Bdellovibrio bacteriovorus: one gene and its partner. The main gene of each other region encodes a partner of the protein of the gene in region 2 in a complex. Links are inferred from orthologs where the notes say so. Each region holds a gene or a part of one and is shown on either strand. Other genes may lie near its edges. The genes, in order: gcvH and AZI85_RS03150.

Region 1 (10,171 bases), on a different replicon or contig from region 2:
GTTTTTAAAGTCGAGCCCTCTAATTTTTGAGGGACCCAGGAAAAAGACGAGGGAGCTGACGCAGGGTAAACGAACTTCGAGAAAACCTCTGACGGAGGCCCTCGCTGAGCAGAATAGGGAATTTCGGTCTTCAGTTCCGTGAAATAGGGAACGCATTCGATTTTGCAAATAAGAAACTCTACATGGACCGAAGCTTGAACAGAATTCTGCTTTGCCTCAGGTTCTAGATCGAAGACAAAAAGAGATTCGTTGGAGTAACCAAAGTTGATCAGACCTTCGACGGGAATACGTTCCGGAAGAGGCCAATGCTCTTTCGTAATCTTCGCGTTTGTTAAACTCCAGTTCCATTTCGGAGCCGCACCGGAATCACCCGAATTTTTCCAGTATATATGCCAGTGATCTTTAATTCTAAAATGAATACCTAAAGACGGTTTCAGATTTTCATTCCAAGAGGTCCGGGACGAAATAAGTTTTACTTCCCCTTGGGGGAAATGAAAAGTATCGGCCGCAAAGGACGTGCAAGAGTAAGTCATGATGAGAGCGGTAAAAAGTCGGGCAAGAAAAAGCATTCTTTAGTTATAGAAAAATTTCTGCTCGACGCCAACATTACTGCGTTTAGCTGGCCGTATTAAATGCAATGCGGGGTTAGATTGTTTAAAATCAACTGAGAATTGGAAGAAAGCCTGCGTCCTTATGTCTGCAACGGCAATGGTTGTAAATTCGGCACTCGCCGATGACACGGCAGAAATGGTTGCCGATTTTTCGGCAGGGCTCGTGCCAGCTCTGGATAAATCGAATTTGAAACAATATTTCTTTGGGTCCCTGCTTGCATTCAGAGATGTGCTGAGGAGACGCAGATGAAGCACATTATTTTAAAAATAGGGATGGGACTGACAATTCTTGGTTTGGTGGCCTGCAGTGGCGGTGGAAGTGGAAAGAAGATTATCGGTCAAGATCAGTTTGTCTATGTATTAACCCGCGATGACAGCAAGATTCATGAATATCATCTTTCTAAAGAAGGTGTGCTGACAGCATTGACGACTCCTACAGTCGCCACGGGAACCATGCCGTCATTCATGGTCATGGATCAAGCCCAGCAGTTTTTATACGTAGCGAACGAATACGACGGAACCGTTTCGCAGTTTAAAGTGGGTGCTGATGGAGTGTTAAGCGAATTAGCCGCCGCGATTTCCACGGAAGATATGCCGGTGCATCTTGCGATAAGTCCTGACGGAAAATTTCTCTATGCTTCCAGTATGACTGAGCCCAATATCACGCGTTTTGCGATAGCTGCTGACGGGACTTTGAGTCTTAGTGGCTTGATTCCTTACGCAGATGCCTCTTTAGGAGTTCACTTCTCACCTTCGGGCGAGTTTGCATACGTCATTAGTCATTACACGGATTCGATCTCTCAGTTTCGTTTGCAGTCTGACGGAAGTTTTCAAGCTTTGACGCCGGCATCGGTTCAAGCTGAAAGCTGTCCTTCGGGTCCTGTAGGTATCACTCAACTTACGCAAGGATCTTTTTTATATGCGGCAAGTTGCTGGACAGACTTAGTGGAATCTTTTGCGATTGGAAGTGATGGCACTTTGAACAAAAAAGCAACCATTGCAACGGGAGCGGCTCCGCAAGGTTTGCTCATTTCAGGAAGTCAGATGTTTGTAGCAAACGCAGGGAGCAGTGATATTTCTTTGTACTCTATCCAGCAGGATGGATCTTTGATTCATCAGTCGCCGACTTCGGTGTCTGCGGGTGTTGCTCCCGTGGGTATGGCAGTGAATGCAACAAGCACCTTTGCCTATGTTGTTGATTCTGGTGCTGATCAAATCCTCCGCTTTAAAATTTCTAGCCAAGGCTTGATTAAGGACGACACTTTTTCAGTCGGGACGGGTGGGTATCCCGTGCAAATATTGATGAAGTGACTCGGTATCGATCACTCATGGAACGGCGAGGAACAATTCTTCTGCAGAGTCGAATGCGTTGCTCGCTATGATTGATTTTCGGTCGTTCAGATCAGAAAAAATATGAGTGAAAACTCACTCTGAAAAATCGAGGAGACCCTCGAGTTTCCGAGGGAAGATTTAATGTTTATAATAATCTTACACGAGCGTTTGTTTACGGACCTGGCGAAATCAAACAGAAGTGCGTGAGAGCAATTTCTCATATTGTCGCCGTCTCAGAATAGGAACTGAGCGATATTCGCAGAACATAATACCCCTAACAGGACTTAAACACTTCGCGAGGATTTCCCGATAAATATAGAGTCATGTTCTGGGTTTACTTGCAGGAAGTCCTGCTTCCATCATTTCTGGTACGTTGCCGCTCGGTCGGAAACTTTCTTGTTGCAGTCATCGCTGCGACAAGCCTCGCGTCTTGTACACTTGATACTCAATTGATAAACGGTAAATCTCTCGAATTTTTCTCGGTAACGAGTGACAGCGAAGGCCGTATCAATGGCAGCAATATGACGGCTGCACCCTTCAAAGGAAGTTGTGTTCCTGGTTCAAAAGTTAAAATCACAGAGGCGACAGCAACGCTGAATCAAGAGTTCACGTGCGACAACTCAGGTTCCTGGTCACGAGCTTTGGATCTTTCCGTGTTGCCAGCAAACTATATTGGCGAGTTGGTTTTCACGATGACGGTACCAACGGGTCAAACTTTTGAGCAGAAATATCCTGTTGAAAAAGACGTAGTGCCTCCGACGGTAGTGATTAATGCTCCTGTTGCTGTCACTCCTTTGAATGAAGCCGCTTATCCGATCTCGGGCAGTTGTTCTGAAGATGGCAAGACCGTGACCCTGATTGCGGAAACAGTTTCTACGACGGCCCTATGTACGGCGGGAGCCTTCACTGCAAACGTAGATCTTTCTTCTGTGACAAGTTCGCCGATTTCTATTTCTGCATCGCTAGCGGATACTGCGGGTAACACGGGTAGTGACTCTGTTTCAGCAACTCGCGGTGGTGCACCTCCTGTGATTAGTTCTTTTGCACTTAATAACGGAAACTCTGTTACGACAAATAACGTCGTGACCGTTGATATGTCCATCACTGACGTTACTGAGATGTATCTGACCGAAGTAGCTGGTTGTGCTTCAGGTGGAAGTTGGGTTTCGTATTCTGCGACGGCATCCTGGACTTTGCCAGCTCTGAATGCGACGAATACGTTGTATGCGAAATTTAGAAATGCGGGCGGAGAGACTCTTTGCGTTTCAGATAGCATCATCCATGACTCGACATCTCCGACGATCACGATTGATTCTCCGGCAGCAAATAGTTATGTGAATATGGCCAATGTTTCGGCCTTCACTATAAGCGGAAGCTGTTCTGAATTAAATCGTTCGATCACAATTGCGGGTCCAAGTGGATACACGGCGACCACGACGTGTTTGGGAACTTCGTATTCTGCGATTTTAGATTTAACGGCTCTTCCTCAGGGGAATTTCATTCTTTCGGCTTCCTTGTCAGATGAAGCTGGAAATTCGGGTTCCGCGAATTCTGCCAACTACATTAAAGACACGGTCGCGCCTGCCGCAGGAACTATCTCAATCAACAGCGGTCAAGCGGGTACAACCAGCTTAAATGTGACTTTAACAATCTCTGGCGTAGCTGGGACCGCTCAGTACTATCTCACCAACGATGTCGACTGTAGTTCTGGTGGTGTGTGGGAAAACTACGCTGCTTCTAAGGCCTGGGTTTTGCCAACTGCAAATGCGACGAATACTGTTCGCATGAAACGCCGTGATGCTGCTGGAAATGAATCGAGCTGTGTTTCGGATTCGATTGTTCATACGAGCTCCGTTCCTAGTCTATCACTGGCTTCACCGGCGGCGGGTTCCTATATCGGTTTGATGAATGCAGCGGCATTCACTGTTTCGGGCGCGTGTTCTGAAGAAGGGATGCAGGTTACGTTAACCGCCAATGGAATTACGCAAACTTCGCCGCCGACTTGTTCGGGTGGAACTTGGACAAAAACTTTGAACCTTGCTTCAAATGCCACCTATGGACAAGGTAACGTGACTATCGTTGCTAACCACTCTCGCATGACGGGGGTCGCGGCTCCCTCGGTGACGGTTGTTTTTGTTAAAGACACGGTAGCGCCGACAGCAACGATGGCCATCAATAACGGTGATGCCTACACAAATAACTTAGCTGCGACACTGAACCTTTCAATGGCGGGCGGCGCGACAGAAATGTACATCACCAACAACGCGCTTTGCCTCACTGGAGGCACTTGGGAGCCGTTTGCTGTTACGAAATCTTGGACACTTCCTACGGCAAACGATAACAACTGGATTTACTATAAAGCTCGCGATGCGGCCGGCAACGAGACGAATTGTTTGTCGGACACGATTATTCACGACACTGTCATTCCTTCACTCGAAGTGACTATGGCAGTAGGTACGTACATCAACGGTGTGAATCAGAATGCGTTTGAAATCACCGGAACCTGTTCCGAGTATGGTCGACCTATCACTCTTTCTTTAGCTGGGGAACCAAGCATTACTGGCACAACGACTTGTGCAGGTGGCTTTTGGTCGATGACGGTCAACGCTAGTGGCATTGCTGATAATAGTAGCTCGACATATGCGTTCAGTTTTGTTCACACTCGTCCGAGCGGTAATACCATAACGGCGTTTGGTCACTTCTATAAGGACACAGTTCCTCCGGGTAATGCTGTTTTGACCAATGCTCCTTCAGGTGCGAACAACAACAGTGTTCTGAACGTGACGGTGGGTGGAACGGGTGTCACTAGATTTAAATACTTTGTGATCCGTCCCGGAGAAGTGAACTCATGTGATGCGACTACGAACTACATGGGAAGCGAAAATCCCATCGTTTCACAGATCTCAGACAGAATTCTTGTGAACGGAAACTACAAACTTTGTGTTTGGGGTAAAGATAGTGCAGGTAACTGGTCGCCGGCGCACACCGAGACCTCATGGACTCGTGATGCTTTGACGGCAGTCATCACGGGAGCGCCAACAGGCGTATCATCAGCGACTTCTGTCAACATCACGGTTTCTGGAACAAGCGTTACACAATATAAAAAAGCATTTATCACCTCAGGCACTTGTGCGACAGCGACTTACAGTGGGCAAATTCCCGTGGGGTCTGCGATCACTGACAATATAAGCGCCATTCCGAATGGTCCGGTCACTTTATGTGTGATCGGTTCAGATACTTTTGGCACTTGGCAGTCAGAAACAGCGGCGACAGAAGTTACTTGGATTAAAGATGCCATTTCAACAGTGCAGATTACTTCGGCCTCGCAAAATAGAGTGAACGAAGGGGATAGCGGCCAAAATATCACGTTCACCATCAATCCAGTTAAAAACTACGACGTGATCGTCTATTACAAGGTGACTGGAGATGCGTTGAATCCAACTCATCATAATTTAAGTTCTGGTTCTGTGACGATTCCTGCTAATACGGCTTCGGCTTCGATCACGGCGAACTTCCCTGATAATGCGCTCACGGAAGGTGAAAAAGTACTGAATGTGCACATCACTCATACGTCGACAATTGCGGCGATTCTTGGAATTAACTATCAGTCGCAGTACTTCATTGCTGATGATGAAAAGAATTTGAAAGTGACGGCGGTTGCGCTCAACCAAAAACACTCTTGCGCGATTTTATCGGATGGATTTATTCGTTGCTGGGGACACAACTCCTCTCAAGCCCTAGGGACGGGTGATAACAATTTCCGAGACAGAGCCACTCTTGTCACTGTTGCTGGGAATCCTACATTCGCCAGTGTATCTGCAGGACTCGACCACACTTGTGCTATTACTACTGCGGGTGTGCTGTATTGCTGGGGTACTAACTCGATCAAACAGCTTGGCGACGGCACTAATACGAATCGTTCAAGTCCCGTCATAGCAGACTCTCCCAATCTGTATTTGATGATAAGCACCGGCAATCGACATACGTGTGGTATTACTACCAACAACAAACTTCGTTGCTGGGGCTCGAATAGCTTCGGCGAAATCGGAAAAGGCACGACGAGCCCTACCCCTTCAGACCCTGTCGAAGTTGACGGAGCTACAGACTATAAATATGTATCCGCGGGTGCAGATGGTTCCTGCGCAGTGACTTCCACTCATAAGTTGCGTTGCTGGGGAAATAACGGAAATGGCGCATTACCAACCGGTGGCAGCTACAATACCCCGCAAGATGTCGACTCCACCACGGATTATTCCATGGTGGCTGTCGGATCGTCACACTCGTGTGCAGTGACTATGACGGGCCAATTGAAATGTTGGGGTGGCGCTAATTCATGGGGTCAGATTGGCGACGGTACAAATATAGCAAAATCTAGTCCTACCAACGTGGATTCTTCTGAAACTTTCGTCTCCGTCGCGGTGAATACGGATACAAATGCGGGCGTGCCTCGGGGGACAACGTGTGCGCTCACCACAGGAAAAGTCCTATATTGCTTCGGATTTAATGATGCTGGTCAGGTCGCTGATGGAACTTCAGGGAATTCTCGGAGGTCACCGACTCTTAGTGACGGCGGAATGTTGTATGATAAAATTGCTTTGGGCGCGGGGCGTGTCTGCGGAATTCCAACGTCAGGCTATTTACGCTGCTGGGGAAATTTTGGTTTCGATGGCGGTGCCAATCCGCAATACAACTCCTTCGGTGCGGGTCATAACATCAGCTTCTTCTCTCGCTGGGGAGAGTTTTTCAAAGATTTTAGCTTTGATACCGTCTCCTTCGGAGGAGGCGGGCATCATGATACGGTTGCCTGCGGTATCAACAATAAAAAACTTTATTGTTGGGGCACTACCGAGGTGATGGGTGATGGAACAACGGCCACGGTACGTCGACCGGCGCCAGTTTTAATTGATGCAGATACAAATTACGTTCAGGTGGCTTCTCGTCATAGCTCTGACCATTGTGCCATTACGGAAAGTGGCGATTTGAAATGTTGGGGCCGAAATCATTATGGTGAACTTGGCTCGTCTTCGGTGCCATCTACTGGTTCCGCTCCGCGAGTGAACGTCCCAACACTGGTAGATCCTGGCTACAAATATGTTCATGTCAGTATGGAAAACCATGGAACTTGCGGAGTTACGACAACCGGAGATTTACGTTGCGCTGGTTTCAACGGCTCGGGCCAGCTAGGTGATGGAACGACTACACCAGTAGCGGCATTCAAAACGATCGATGCGCCTACGAAATATAAAACAGTGGAACGCGGCTTTAATCATACTTGCGGCATCACCACAACGGGCATGTTGAAATGCTGGGGTACTAACACCAACGGACACTTAGGAATTGGCAATACAACAAACAATCCTAATCCGACGGAAGTAGATCCGGGAGTCACTTATAAATCAATTTCATTGGGTTCTACCTACACTTGCGGTGTAACGACGGCTGGCAAGCTGAAGTGTTGGGGCGGTAGTGGAGATGTCGGGAATGGAAGTTCTGGAAACGTAGTGAATCCTTATCTGATTGATGGAACCAATGACTATTTATCAGTTTATTCAGGCGCGGATTTCGCGTGCGGAATCTTAACTAGCAACGTAGTAAAATGCTGGTCTGTGCATATGCCCACCGTCGGTTTAGCGCAGCCTCCTTTTGGGAATGCCGTGCTTAATCAATTTAATGCTACGATTATTGATTCTGGATTGGGATATTCAAAAATTCTGAGTGCCGGGGATATGTTCTGCGGATTGACCCTTGGAAAACAATACCGCTGTCACGGATTCGTCGAAGGAGCCGTAGGCGGTGAAGTTGATACAGCTGTTTCAGTCTCTAACGTAAATTCAAACTTCGTTTATCAACCGATTTATTTACACAAAATGTTCTACTAAAATAATAAGAGCGACCTCTCAGTCGCTCTTATTTCAATGACTACTTGCAGTCGATCGCACCTTTGTAAATTTCAGGTTTAGCTGCACCCACAGTTTGAGATACATGGGCTTTACCCATAGCCAAAGTCACGATGTACTTGCTGTCACCAGGAATTCTTTCCAAGCACTCTGTCACCGGAATGTCCGCCGCATAAGTCATGCAATCCATGTCGATAACAAACTCACGAGAATCAAAAGCCAAAGTTGCCGGGCCTGTCACAGGCATTTCGAATTCAACGTAAGTTCCAGAATTTAAAGTACCAGCACAAATAACTGCTTCAGAAGCAAATGCCGAAGTTGAAGAAAAAAGAGCCGCGAAGATAACAAGACTTTTCATTGTGATTCCTTTGAAAGAAGTTCGGATGAAGCCTTGTATCGCAAAAGAATTAGAAGATGTGTTTGGGTTCCGTTAAGGACATAAAACCCGTTACACCACCATCCACAAGCGACCCCGAAGGGGAGCGTCTAAAAATCAAAGTCGATCGGAGGATGGCCCCGCGAGGTTGTGCCCGCGGTAAAACGATCCCGTGGATCGTTTTATTGCGGAGCATGGAGGAAGGTGAACCGCGAAGGCGGTTCGCCGACCGAGAGGCCCGAAGCGGCGGCCCCAAAAATAAAAAAACCAACCCTCTGGGTTGGTTTTCTTATTTTTGGTGCCCCGCGAGGGACTTGAACCCCCACGCTTGCGCACTAGATCCTAAGTCTAGCGTGTCTGCCAATTTCACCAGCGGGGCAACACCGTAATTTGAAACAAAGAGATAGCGCATTTCCGCGCTATCTTGCAAGAACTATTTCTCGCTGATCAATTTTTTGTAGTCAGGAGCTCTCATAAGGTTTGCTAGTTCTTTTTCAGTATCCATTTCGATGCGAACCAACCAGCCTTCATTTACTGGATCGTCGTTCAAAACTGACGGATCATCAGATAAAGCCGTGTTAACTTCGATTACAGTGCCTGAAACAGGGGCATAAAGGTCGCTGACCGCTTTAACTGATTCGATAACGCCGAAAGTTTGACCTTGAGTGATTTTTTGACCTTCTTCTGGAAGTTCAACGTAAACCACTTCACCCAATTGGTCTTGAGCGAACTCAGTGATACCGACAGTTACGATGTTCTCGTCAACTTGAGCCCATTCGTGTTCTTTTGTGTAATAGTAGTCTTCAGGGATGTGAAATGCCATTTTCGGCTCCTTATTTCTGAACAAAAGGTGTCTTACAAACCACCGCTTTAGTTTTACGGCCGCGAATATCTAGAAGAAACTCAGTTCCTTCTTTCGCAAAAGCTACGTCGATGTAGGCAATACCGATAGGTTCATCCAAAGTCGGAGAATGTGTACCACTAGTTACCTTGCCGATTTCTTTGTTGTCAAAAGAAAACAGGCTGTAGCCTTGGCGAGGAATACCCTTCTCAAGCATCTTAAATCCCACAAGATTTCTTTGAAGGCCGGCCTCTTTTTTACCTACGATAATCGCTTTACCGATAAAGTCTTTTTTAGCTGGCTTAATAACCCAGCCCAAGCCCGCTTCGTATGGATTCGTCGTGTCATCAATTTCGTGACCGTATAATGAATACTTCATTTCTGTACGAAGAGTGTCACGAGCGCCCAAACCGATAGGCTGAGTTCCCAAGTCCTTACCTTCGTTTAAAAGATGATTCCAAAGAGCACCAGTGCCCGCCGCTTCAACGAAAACCTCACAGCCTTTTTCGCCTGTGTAGCCCGTTGTTGCGACCATGATTTTGAAATTTTGGAATTGGCCGGATTTCAAAGTGAAAGGTTTCATTTCGCTGACTTTGAATCCGAAAACGCGATCGCAAAGTTCCAAAGCTTTCGGGCCTTGAATCGCGATCTGACCCCACATATCACTTTCATCAGTGATATCAGCGCCTTTATTATTCTTCGTCATCCAAGCGAAGTCTTTGTCTTTATTCGAAGCGTTTACGCAGACCAAGTAGTCTTCATTTTTCTTCAAGCAATAAACGATGATGTCGTCAACCAAGCCGCCTTGGTCATTCGGAAGAAGCGAGTATTGCGCTTCTCCGTCATTCAATTTCGCAACATCATTCGTTGTCAGCCACTCTAAAGTTTCTAGAGCTTTGGGTCCCTTCACACGAACTTCACCCATGTGAGACACATCGAAAAGACCGACGTTCTTGCGAACATTGTCGTGCTCTTCACGAAGGCCAGAATATTGAACAGGCATGTACCAGCCTGCGAAGTCGACCATACGGCCGCCCGAATTTACGTGGATATCTGCTAATGGAGTCTTTTTCATAGCCCGGGAGTTTCCTTTTCCCTTGGCAGACAGTCAATG
Region 2 (8,384 bases):
ATCAAAGATACGTCGAAAGCCTTTACAACTTCTTTTTGAGGTACTTTACCAAAGCACATGTGGAAGAAGTTTTCAGAAATAGAAAGATCCGCTTTTGGAGGAATGAAGTCCAAACCTTTTTTGAAGCGGTAGTCGGCAGCAACCATTGTTGGAATTTTTGCTAGCAACTGGATTGCTTTATCCATGTTTGTCGCGGGAGTCGCATCCCAGATACGAGCGTCTTCAGTTCCCAAGAAAGAAACCGCCGTGCGGATAGAATCCATCGGGTGGCATTTTTGTGGAAGAGCTTTGATCACATTCAACAAAGTTGTCGAGATCTCACGGTAGCCGCGCTCTTTTTTCGTGAAGTCCGCAAGTTGAGAAGCTGTTGGCAACTCGTTGTTGTAAAGAAGGTAAGCCACTTCTTCGAATGAGCAGTTTTCAGCCAAGTCTTGAACTGGGTAACCACGGTAGATCAAAGAGTTTGTGTGAGGGTTTACTTTAGATACTTTTGAAGTATCCATAACCACGCCCTCAAGGCCCTTTTTCACGTTCATTTTATCCGGTTCTGGAACGTAATCTGGATTGATATATTCAGCCATTTTTCCTCCGCAAGAAGGCGTCGGCATTTGCTTTAAAATGCGGCGCACAATGTGTCGTTAAAGTAATGGCTCAAGCTAGCTCGGGGTTCTGCGTGGGTCAACCTCTCCGAAACAATGAAGCCTGCCTTTGCCAGCTGCGGCGAGGGGGAGAGCCCACTTGAAGACCACTTGACGTGAGAGCCCGTGATCTAAAGACTGAATGCATGGAAATATCGTTCGCTCTTCTTCCGGCATTTTTGCATGTGTACTTCTTTATTTTAGAAAGCCTTCTTTGGGGGCGCCCGCGCATCAATCGCATTTTTGGCGTGAAGGCTCAAGATGTGGCGGCGACAAAGCCTCTTGCGTTCAATCAGGGCTTTTACAATCTCTTCTTGGCTATCGCGATTTTTGCGGGACTGCATTTGAGAACCGCAGAGATGACCTATTCCATGGGAACAACACTTATTATCTATGCTCTTCTTTCTATATGTGGGGCGGGCTTAGTCCTGCTTTTGTCAAATCCACGCAAGATGTGGCGCGGAGCCTTGATTCAATTCGTGCCCGCAGCCATCGCTCTGGTTCCCTATCTGAAAAGCTGATAGTGCAGAGGACTCAGGGTGACTAGACAAAAATAGAACAGTGTTATGCAAATTTGACGTCTTTTGGAACAGTGCTTTTTCCATAATAATGGAGGCATGAGTAAGGAAACACGTTCCTTAAGTCGAAGGTCTTTGCTGATGGGCGCAGGTAGTGCGCTGACAGCTTTAGGTCTATGGAGATTGCATATGCCTGATCAATTAAAAACTCTTTTAAATCTGACTTCAAAACAAGACGGGGAAAAAATGCCCGTGCTTTTTGTTGGGCACGGCAATCCTATGAACGCCATCCAAGATAATCCATTCACGCAAAGTTTGGCGAATCTGGGAAATGAAATCGCCACGCCAAAAGCCATCTTGGTTGTTTCTGCGCACTGGTTGAGCGCGGGCACGTGGGTGACTCGGATGGAAAAGCCACGCACGATTCATGACTTCTACGGTTTTCCGCAAGAGTTATTCAACGTGCAGTATCCTGCGCCCGGTGATCCAGAGTTGGCAAAACAAATTCAAAGCCTTTCCAGTAAGCCGCAAATTCATGGCGACGACAGTTCGTGGGGATTGGATCATGGAACCTGGGCGGTGCTTCGTAAGATGTATCCGCAGGCCGATATTCCCGTTTTGCAGTTGAGTATAGATATGTCCGAGCCTCCGGCATTTCATTTTGAATTGGGTCGCACTTTAAAAAAATTAAGAGAGCAAGGTGTCTTGATTGTCGGAAGCGGCAACATTGTTCACAACCTGCGCCGCGCGAATTGGGATAAGCCATTGCAAGGTGAGGATTGGGCCATCGAGTTTGATGAATGGGCAAAGGCAAAACTGGTCGATCGCGACTTTAAGGCACTCACTGAAGAGTTTATGAAGTCGACGGCCGGTCGCCTTAGTGTGCCGACACCGGATCACTATTTACCAATGCTCTATGTCTTAGGAGCCGCTGATGAGAAAGATGAACTGGCGTTCCAGTTTGAAGGTTATGACATGGGTTCTATTTCTATGCGTGGGTTTAGCTTGGGTAAAAAAGGATGATATGAAAACAGAAAACAAGCTGCAGGCGATTTACATTCCGGCGAAAGAAAAAGGCCAGGGTAAGTCGCCCGTCATCATCGCTCTGCATGGCGTCGGTTCGAACGAAAAGGATCTGGCGGAGTTTGCTTCTTCGCTCGATCCACGTTTCGCCGTCTTTAGTTTGCGCGCACCTTTAGTGATCGGTGCAGAAAGTTTTGCGTGGTTCCAGGTTCGCTTCACTGCGGAGGGACCCGTTCACAATCGCGAAGAAGCGGAACAATCTCGTCGCCTGCTCAAAGAATTTATTAAAGATCTAAAATCTCATCCCGACGTTGATGCCCGCAAAGTCCTTCTTTTAGGTTTCAGCCAAGGGACCATCATGAGTCTGTCCTTAGGATTTACGGAGCCCGAGCTTGTTCGCGGCATCGTCGCAATCGGCGGACGCACGTTGCAAGAGATTTCGCAAGGTGTGGTGCCTGATGGCACAGTGACATCGACGCCGAAGGTTTTGCTCCTGCACGGTGTGCACGATAACAAGCTCCCTTTGTTTCATGCTGAAGCCACGGCGGAAACTTTGAAAAAAGCCGGTTTTGCATTTAACTTTAAGACTTACAATGCGGGTCATGAAATCACTCCAGAAATGAGAGATGATATAAGTGAATGGCTTAAAGCCAATTTTTGATCCAAACCAGCGCGGGGGCTAAGAATGAATTCGTGGAGTCTTAATGGAAAAACAGCAGTCGTTTGTGGAGCCTCTGGAGGAATCGGGAAAGCCACAGCCCTTTTATTTGCTGAACGGGGCGCGAAGATCATCGCCTTAGCCCGCACCGAAGAAAAACTAAAATCTTTAATGAACGAACTTTCGGGAAGTGGTCACAAGTATTTTACCGTCGATCTGGGTGATACCGAAAATTTAAAAAAACTTTTACCTCAGCTACAAAAAGAATCAGTGCAAATTCTTATTAATAATTCTGGAGGACCTAAAGGGGGTCCTCTTCACGCCGCAAACGTCGAAGAATTCGAAGCTCCGTTTAAATCGCACTTGCATGCCGCGCACTTGTTGGTTCAGACACTTCTTCCGTCCATGAAGCAATCTCACTATGGGCGCATCTTAAATGTCATTTCCACATCAGTAAAAAATCCTCTGCCAAATTTAGGAGTTTCTAATACGGTCAGGGGAGCCATGGCCAGTTGGTCAAAAACCTTAGCCGGAGAACTCGCTCCTTTCGGAATCACCGTCAACAATGTTTTACCGGGTTATATTCTGACGGATCGTCTGACATCTTTAATGGATGCGTCGGCGAAGTCATCGCAAACGACATTGGATCAAGTTGAAGAAAATTGGAAGAGGTCTGTGCCTATGCGAAGAATCGGAGAACCGAAAGAGATGGCCGAAGCCATCGCCTTCTTAGCAAGTCCCGCCGCCTCTTACATCACAGGTATCAACTTGCCTGTCGACGGCGGCAGAACTCCTTCTTTATAGCTATTTAAGTCGGCAGCTTTCGATGCTCAAAGAAACGATGTCGTTTTTGTTCAGCACGCCCTTTTTGAAGGCGGCAGAAACGGCATCGTCAATCGCCAAAGAATCGCCCCCTTTGTATTCTGGATAAGTCAGATTCGCATCATCCATCTTCTTCATGAATTGTGGAGTCAAAGTTCCTTCAGAGGCTAGCGACACCAAGGCGCCAGCACGCTTTTTTGAATATGCGAAAATATCTTTCGCCGATGTGAACTCCAGTTCCTCACCACCATCGTTATTGATAAGTAGTTCGGCGTGGAATACACCCAAGGCATCTCCATCTTCTGTTGCACAGAGCATGATGTTCATGCCCAAGATATCAGAGTCCGTACACTCACTGAGCTCCATTTTTGACTCGGGACGAACTGGGCTGGCTTTTAAAGTGATAGTGCGTTCCATCGGCATCAATCCTCCAGCGGTCGCCGTAGTCAGACTGACAGTGCACTCCATGGAGGCGGCCATGGCTTGGCTTCCCAGGCTGAGTAAAAGTGCCGCAGCTGTAATAGAAATAGATTTCTTAGCGAACATGGGTTCTCCCTTTTTTAAAACGTTGCAAAACCGGTGTCTAAATAGTCAGGAAGTTTATTAGCGACGAGTATGCCTAGTTTAAAGCCCGTTTATTTGCTTAGCGCTCAAGAACACCTGCCGAAAAGACGCCCAAAATCGTCACCTGGTAAAGGCATGAGCACTCGAATAAAGGCGAGGATTCGTTGTCTTTGATCTCATAATGGAACACATGTTGCTCCTAAGCCTCACGAATATTAACGGAGGTTTTTCTTATGACGAAAAGAGCGTTTCTGGTACAAGCGATCGTAATGATGTTCTCCATCGGAGCTCAAGCGGGCGAATCATTGGTATTCCACGGCACTTTGGCGGCTCGCAAGCAGTGTGCGGATACAGGCAGTGGATTTTTTGCGAAAGATCTGGGCTGTAAGAAGCTTGCGATCTCTGAAAGAGCTTGCGCAGTGGCTTTAAATATTAACGGCCAAGGCGAAGTAAAAAGCATCGAGGTAGAAGCTCCTGAAGCGGTAAATAAAGGTGACGCTCGTAAAGCGCAATACAAGACCTCTGTGAAAGGGCCTTATCTATATAAAGATGGCTTTCATGCTTATAGCTTTAACTTAGATAAAGTTTCTTCAGCGGAAGTGAAGATTGCTAGCGATGGTACGGGTCGCGTATTGGCTGCAAACCTTTATTTCGATCACGAATTCCAAGCTGACGGCACTCGCACTTACAAACAATACGAATGCCGTAACTTGAAACGCGTAAGATAATTTAAATTTCGATTTGGCGGCAGAGCCATTGTTCAAGCTCTGTCAGTCCCGCGGAAAGATCCGGGTACTTGCTTTGGATTTTTCCAAACGCGTGTTTAATCACGTCGCCGCGGTAAGGGGACCCACGAAGTTCATTCGTGAGGTCTTCGATCAATTGCGGGTACAAACAATCTGTGAAAATACGAAGTTCCTTGATCACGCCGTCTTCGACTTTGAAATGAAAATCAAAAAAGCCCAAAGACAAATACTCATCCATCTTGTGACTGAACTCTAAAGTATTTCCATACAACCAATCCCAAGAACTTAATGAGTCGTACTGAGTTTTAAGCTCCGGCATTTCTTTTAAGCTTGCCATCGTCAAAGACTCGATCTCGGCCTTGGCGCCATAGAATTTTTCAAAAGAAGCCACCATGGTTTCAACAATCTGTTCGTGACGGATTTCTGACGCCACTTCATTTAAGTTTGCCACGCGCGCGCGAACGGATTCTTTGCCTTTGGCCTGCAATTTTTTTGGATTCGGAGTCAGATAATTTCCAAGGCGAGTTAGATCGGTATGCAGAAGAAGTGTCCCATGATGGAAAGCACGGTCTTTCTTTTCGCGATAAGCGCTGCCGCTGAACTTACGGGGGCCATCATGGAAAGGGATCAGTAAATCATTACGACCTGAAGCCTCTCCTTGAATGCCAAAAGTTTTCAAAGCATCAAAAATGATCTGCACATTGTTTTCACGCTTATAAGATTCTTTCGGAGAAAGAAAAGTGAAGTTGGTATTTCCTAAATCGTGAAAGACAGCGCCGCCACCGGTTGTCCTGCGCGCTAAATGAACATTGTCTGATTTCATTTGCGCAAGGTTGCACTCGGTCCAAGGATTTTGGTTGCGGCCGATGACGACAGTCTCTTCATTGCGCCATAAGAAAAGAATTTGCTGAGAAGGATCCAAATTGTGAAAGATCCACTCTTCCGTCGCAAGATTAAGATGAGGATTTAAACTGTCAGACAGGAAAACTTTGAGTTTTTGCATAGGGCGTAACCTATTCCCTGTCCCCGTTGTCGTCAAGAGAGCAGGGTCCCAAGTCGGGGCAGGAAAGTTGACATTTTCGCTGAGAACGATTTAAATAAGGCTGTATTTCGGTTCATTTTCATTTGAACCTTTACCCGGACGATGTGCGACGTACCCGGTCAAGACAAGACGACGCTTTTTTCTAACGAAAGGAGTGTTGGTATGTCTAACACAACAGCATGGATTCTTTTATTGGTCGCAGGCCTTCTTGAAGTGGGCTGGTCGATCGGTCTTAAATACACAGCCGGCTTTACAAAATTAGGCCCTAGCGTTTTTACTCTGCTGACTTTAGCGGGGAGTATGTTCCTTTTAGCCAAAGCTGCAAACGTCCTTCCTATCGGAACCGCTTATGGAGTGTGGGTCGGGATCGGCGCCTTAGGGGCGGCTATTTTAGGTATCGTCTTATTTAAAGAAGCTGTGACACCCGCAAGGATCTTTTTCTTGGTCTTGCTTCTTGTGTCCATCATTGGTTTAAAAATGACCTCTGGGGCTGAGTAATAATTACTATTCAATTCATGAATATATTCAGGTGAAGCATTGATTTTGTTTTCACCTGAATTCGGCATATACACGGGCCATTCCAAATCACTTTTTAAAGGATGGCCCGATGAAAAAATTAATTCTTATTGCCTCACTTGCTTTTTCTTTTACTGCGAACGCAAAATCTAAAAGCATTGAAGAGCGCATCAATTATGCAGCGACTTTACTTGCAGAAGTAGCTGAAGGCTCGCAAACATACACAGTGGCTCCGAACAAAGACCCCAAAGCCATGATTCTAGAGCTTGCACTGCAAACAGGTTATGTTGAGTCCGTTGAAGAGTTCGAAGAGCACTGGGCCGAGGATGGCTCCGCATGGGAAACCGACGGCATGACTTGGGGACCAGAGACTTGGGGTGGCGCTTCCGACTATATCCGCGGTCAACTTGAGCTGAGACTTGAAGAGGGTGAACAAACTCAAGAGGATAAAATCAAATTTGCCGAGCAAATATTGAAAGTAAATCGTGCAGAATTCATTCTTCGCTCGATCAAATCAGTTAAATATGGTGTGGCTCCTATCGGCGCCGTTCAATGTGGAGTGACGTTTTCGTCATTATTAATCATCGACACTGAAAACGGAAAGATTCACCAAATCGACATGGAAGGTTCAGGCTGCTAAAGCTCTGAGACTCCGTAAACGAAAAAAAGCCAGTGGTCTCACTGGCTTTTCTATTTTTTAAGTCTGTGCCGTCGACTTAAGCCATTGGGGAGTCGGCGCGGGAACATAGTTCGCAAACTTATTCAAAATCTCTTCTGGCGACTGCGCGAACACGACAAGGTCTTTATACTCATCGCGAATAAATCCTTCACGCATTCCAGACTCAATCAGTTCCTTCAAAGGTTTATAGAATTCATTGACGTCCAAAATCCCAATGGGCTTTTGGTGAAGACCCAACTGCGCCCAAGTGACAATCTCACAAAGCTCTTCAAAAGTTCCAAACCCACCAGGCAAAGCAATAAAGGCATCAGCCAGCTCCGCCATGCGCGCCTTGCGAGTGTGCATAGAATCCACAACCTGCAAATCCGTGAGCCCCGTATGCGCCACTTCTTTTTGCATAATCACTTGAGGAATAACGCCAATAACCTTCCCACCGTGAGCAAGGCAAGAGTCCGCCATCGCCCCCATCAATCCGATCTTAGCACCGCCATAAACCAAAGTGATGCCGTTCATCGCAAACGTCTTTCCCAACTCACGCGCCATCTCTAAATATTCAGGACGAACCCCCGAACTAGAACCGCAAAACACACAGATTTTTTTCATGAAAAACTCCTGTTAGAAAAATGCTGAACGAACTTCTGCTTTTTTCAGTGTGAGAAAATAAAAAGGGAAAAAGGACAACGCCTTTTTCCCTTCGAACCCTGTTCCTTTTGTGAACAAAGGGAAGCAGGTACCTATTTCAACGTGAAGTTGAAGATGCTTGTGTCGAAAGAATTGTATTCGTCATAACGGGATAGCGCATACAAGTCTTTGCGAGTTTGCATTTTGTCTAAAAGACCTTCTTGAGTTCCTTTAGCTTTGATTTCATTAAGACCCGCCACAGTTGCACCCATCGCAAGACGGAACGTCGTCACAGGATAGATCACGATATTGTAACCCAGGTTTGAAAGCTCTTGATAAGTGTACAAACGACCTTTACCAAATTCCGTCATGTTCGCAAGAAGAGGAACAGAAACCGCCTTACGGAAAGTTTCAAATTCTTTTTCAGTCTCTAAAGCCTCAGTGAAAATACAATCCGCACCGGCATCGATGTAAGCCTTCGCGCGGTCAATAGCTTTATCCAAGCCTTCCACCGCACGAGCATCCGTACGAGCAATCAAAAGGAAGTTTTCATCCAA

Evidence for each region.
Region 1: the proteins of AZI85_RS03150 (region 2) and gcvH are in contact, whole or in part, in a crystal structure (PDB 3A7A), measured with the Escherichia coli proteins. The link is inferred for Bdellovibrio bacteriovorus from one-to-one orthologs.

Annotation. Positions count from the first base shown.
Region 1 is NZ_LUKF01000014.1:146,714-156,884, forward strand. The notes cover bases 7,345-10,171. They hold gcvH (glycine cleavage system protein GcvH), read right to left. Parts: upstream 9,040-10,171; coding sequence 8,650-9,039; downstream 7,345-8,649. Other genes in these bases: AZI85_RS08810 (hypothetical protein), read left to right, coding at 7,345-7,822; AZI85_RS08815 (hypothetical protein), read right to left, coding at 7,863-8,198; gcvT (glycine cleavage system aminomethyltransferase GcvT), read right to left, coding at 9,050-10,132. Outside these bases: AZI85_RS08800 (protein-disulfide reductase DsbD family protein), read right to left, coding at 1-569; AZI85_RS08805 (lactonase family protein), read left to right, coding at 858-1,922; more of AZI85_RS08810, read left to right, coding at 2,267-7,344. UniProt on the Escherichia coli protein: The glycine cleavage system catalyzes the degradation of glycine. The H protein shuttles the methylamine group of glycine from the P protein to the T protein.
Region 2 is NZ_LUKF01000002.1:67,106-75,489, reverse strand. Bases 3,963-6,742 are described here. They hold AZI85_RS03150 (lipoate--protein ligase), read right to left. Parts: upstream 5,973-6,742; coding sequence 4,953-5,972; downstream 3,963-4,952. Other genes in these bases: AZI85_RS03140 (hypothetical protein), read left to right, coding at 6,619-6,742; AZI85_RS03145 (DMT family transporter), read left to right, coding at 6,174-6,509; AZI85_RS03155 (hypothetical protein), read left to right, coding at 4,457-4,951; AZI85_RS03160 (hypothetical protein), read right to left, coding at 3,963-4,205. Also shown: AZI85_RS03185 (bifunctional 2-methylcitrate synthase/citrate synthase), read right to left, coding at 1-581; AZI85_RS03180 (DUF1304 domain-containing protein), read left to right, coding at 785-1,159; ygiD (4,5-DOPA dioxygenase extradiol), read left to right, coding at 1,256-2,179; AZI85_RS03170 (alpha/beta hydrolase), read left to right, coding at 2,181-2,840; AZI85_RS03165 (SDR family oxidoreductase), read left to right, coding at 2,865-3,641; more of AZI85_RS03160, read right to left, coding at 3,642-3,962; more of AZI85_RS03140, read left to right, coding at 6,743-7,167; AZI85_RS03135 (TIGR00730 family Rossman fold protein), read right to left, coding at 7,225-7,809; prpB (methylisocitrate lyase), read right to left, coding at 7,941-8,384. UniProt on the Escherichia coli protein: Catalyzes both the ATP-dependent activation of exogenously supplied lipoate to lipoyl-AMP and the transfer of the activated lipoyl onto the lipoyl domains of lipoate-dependent enzymes.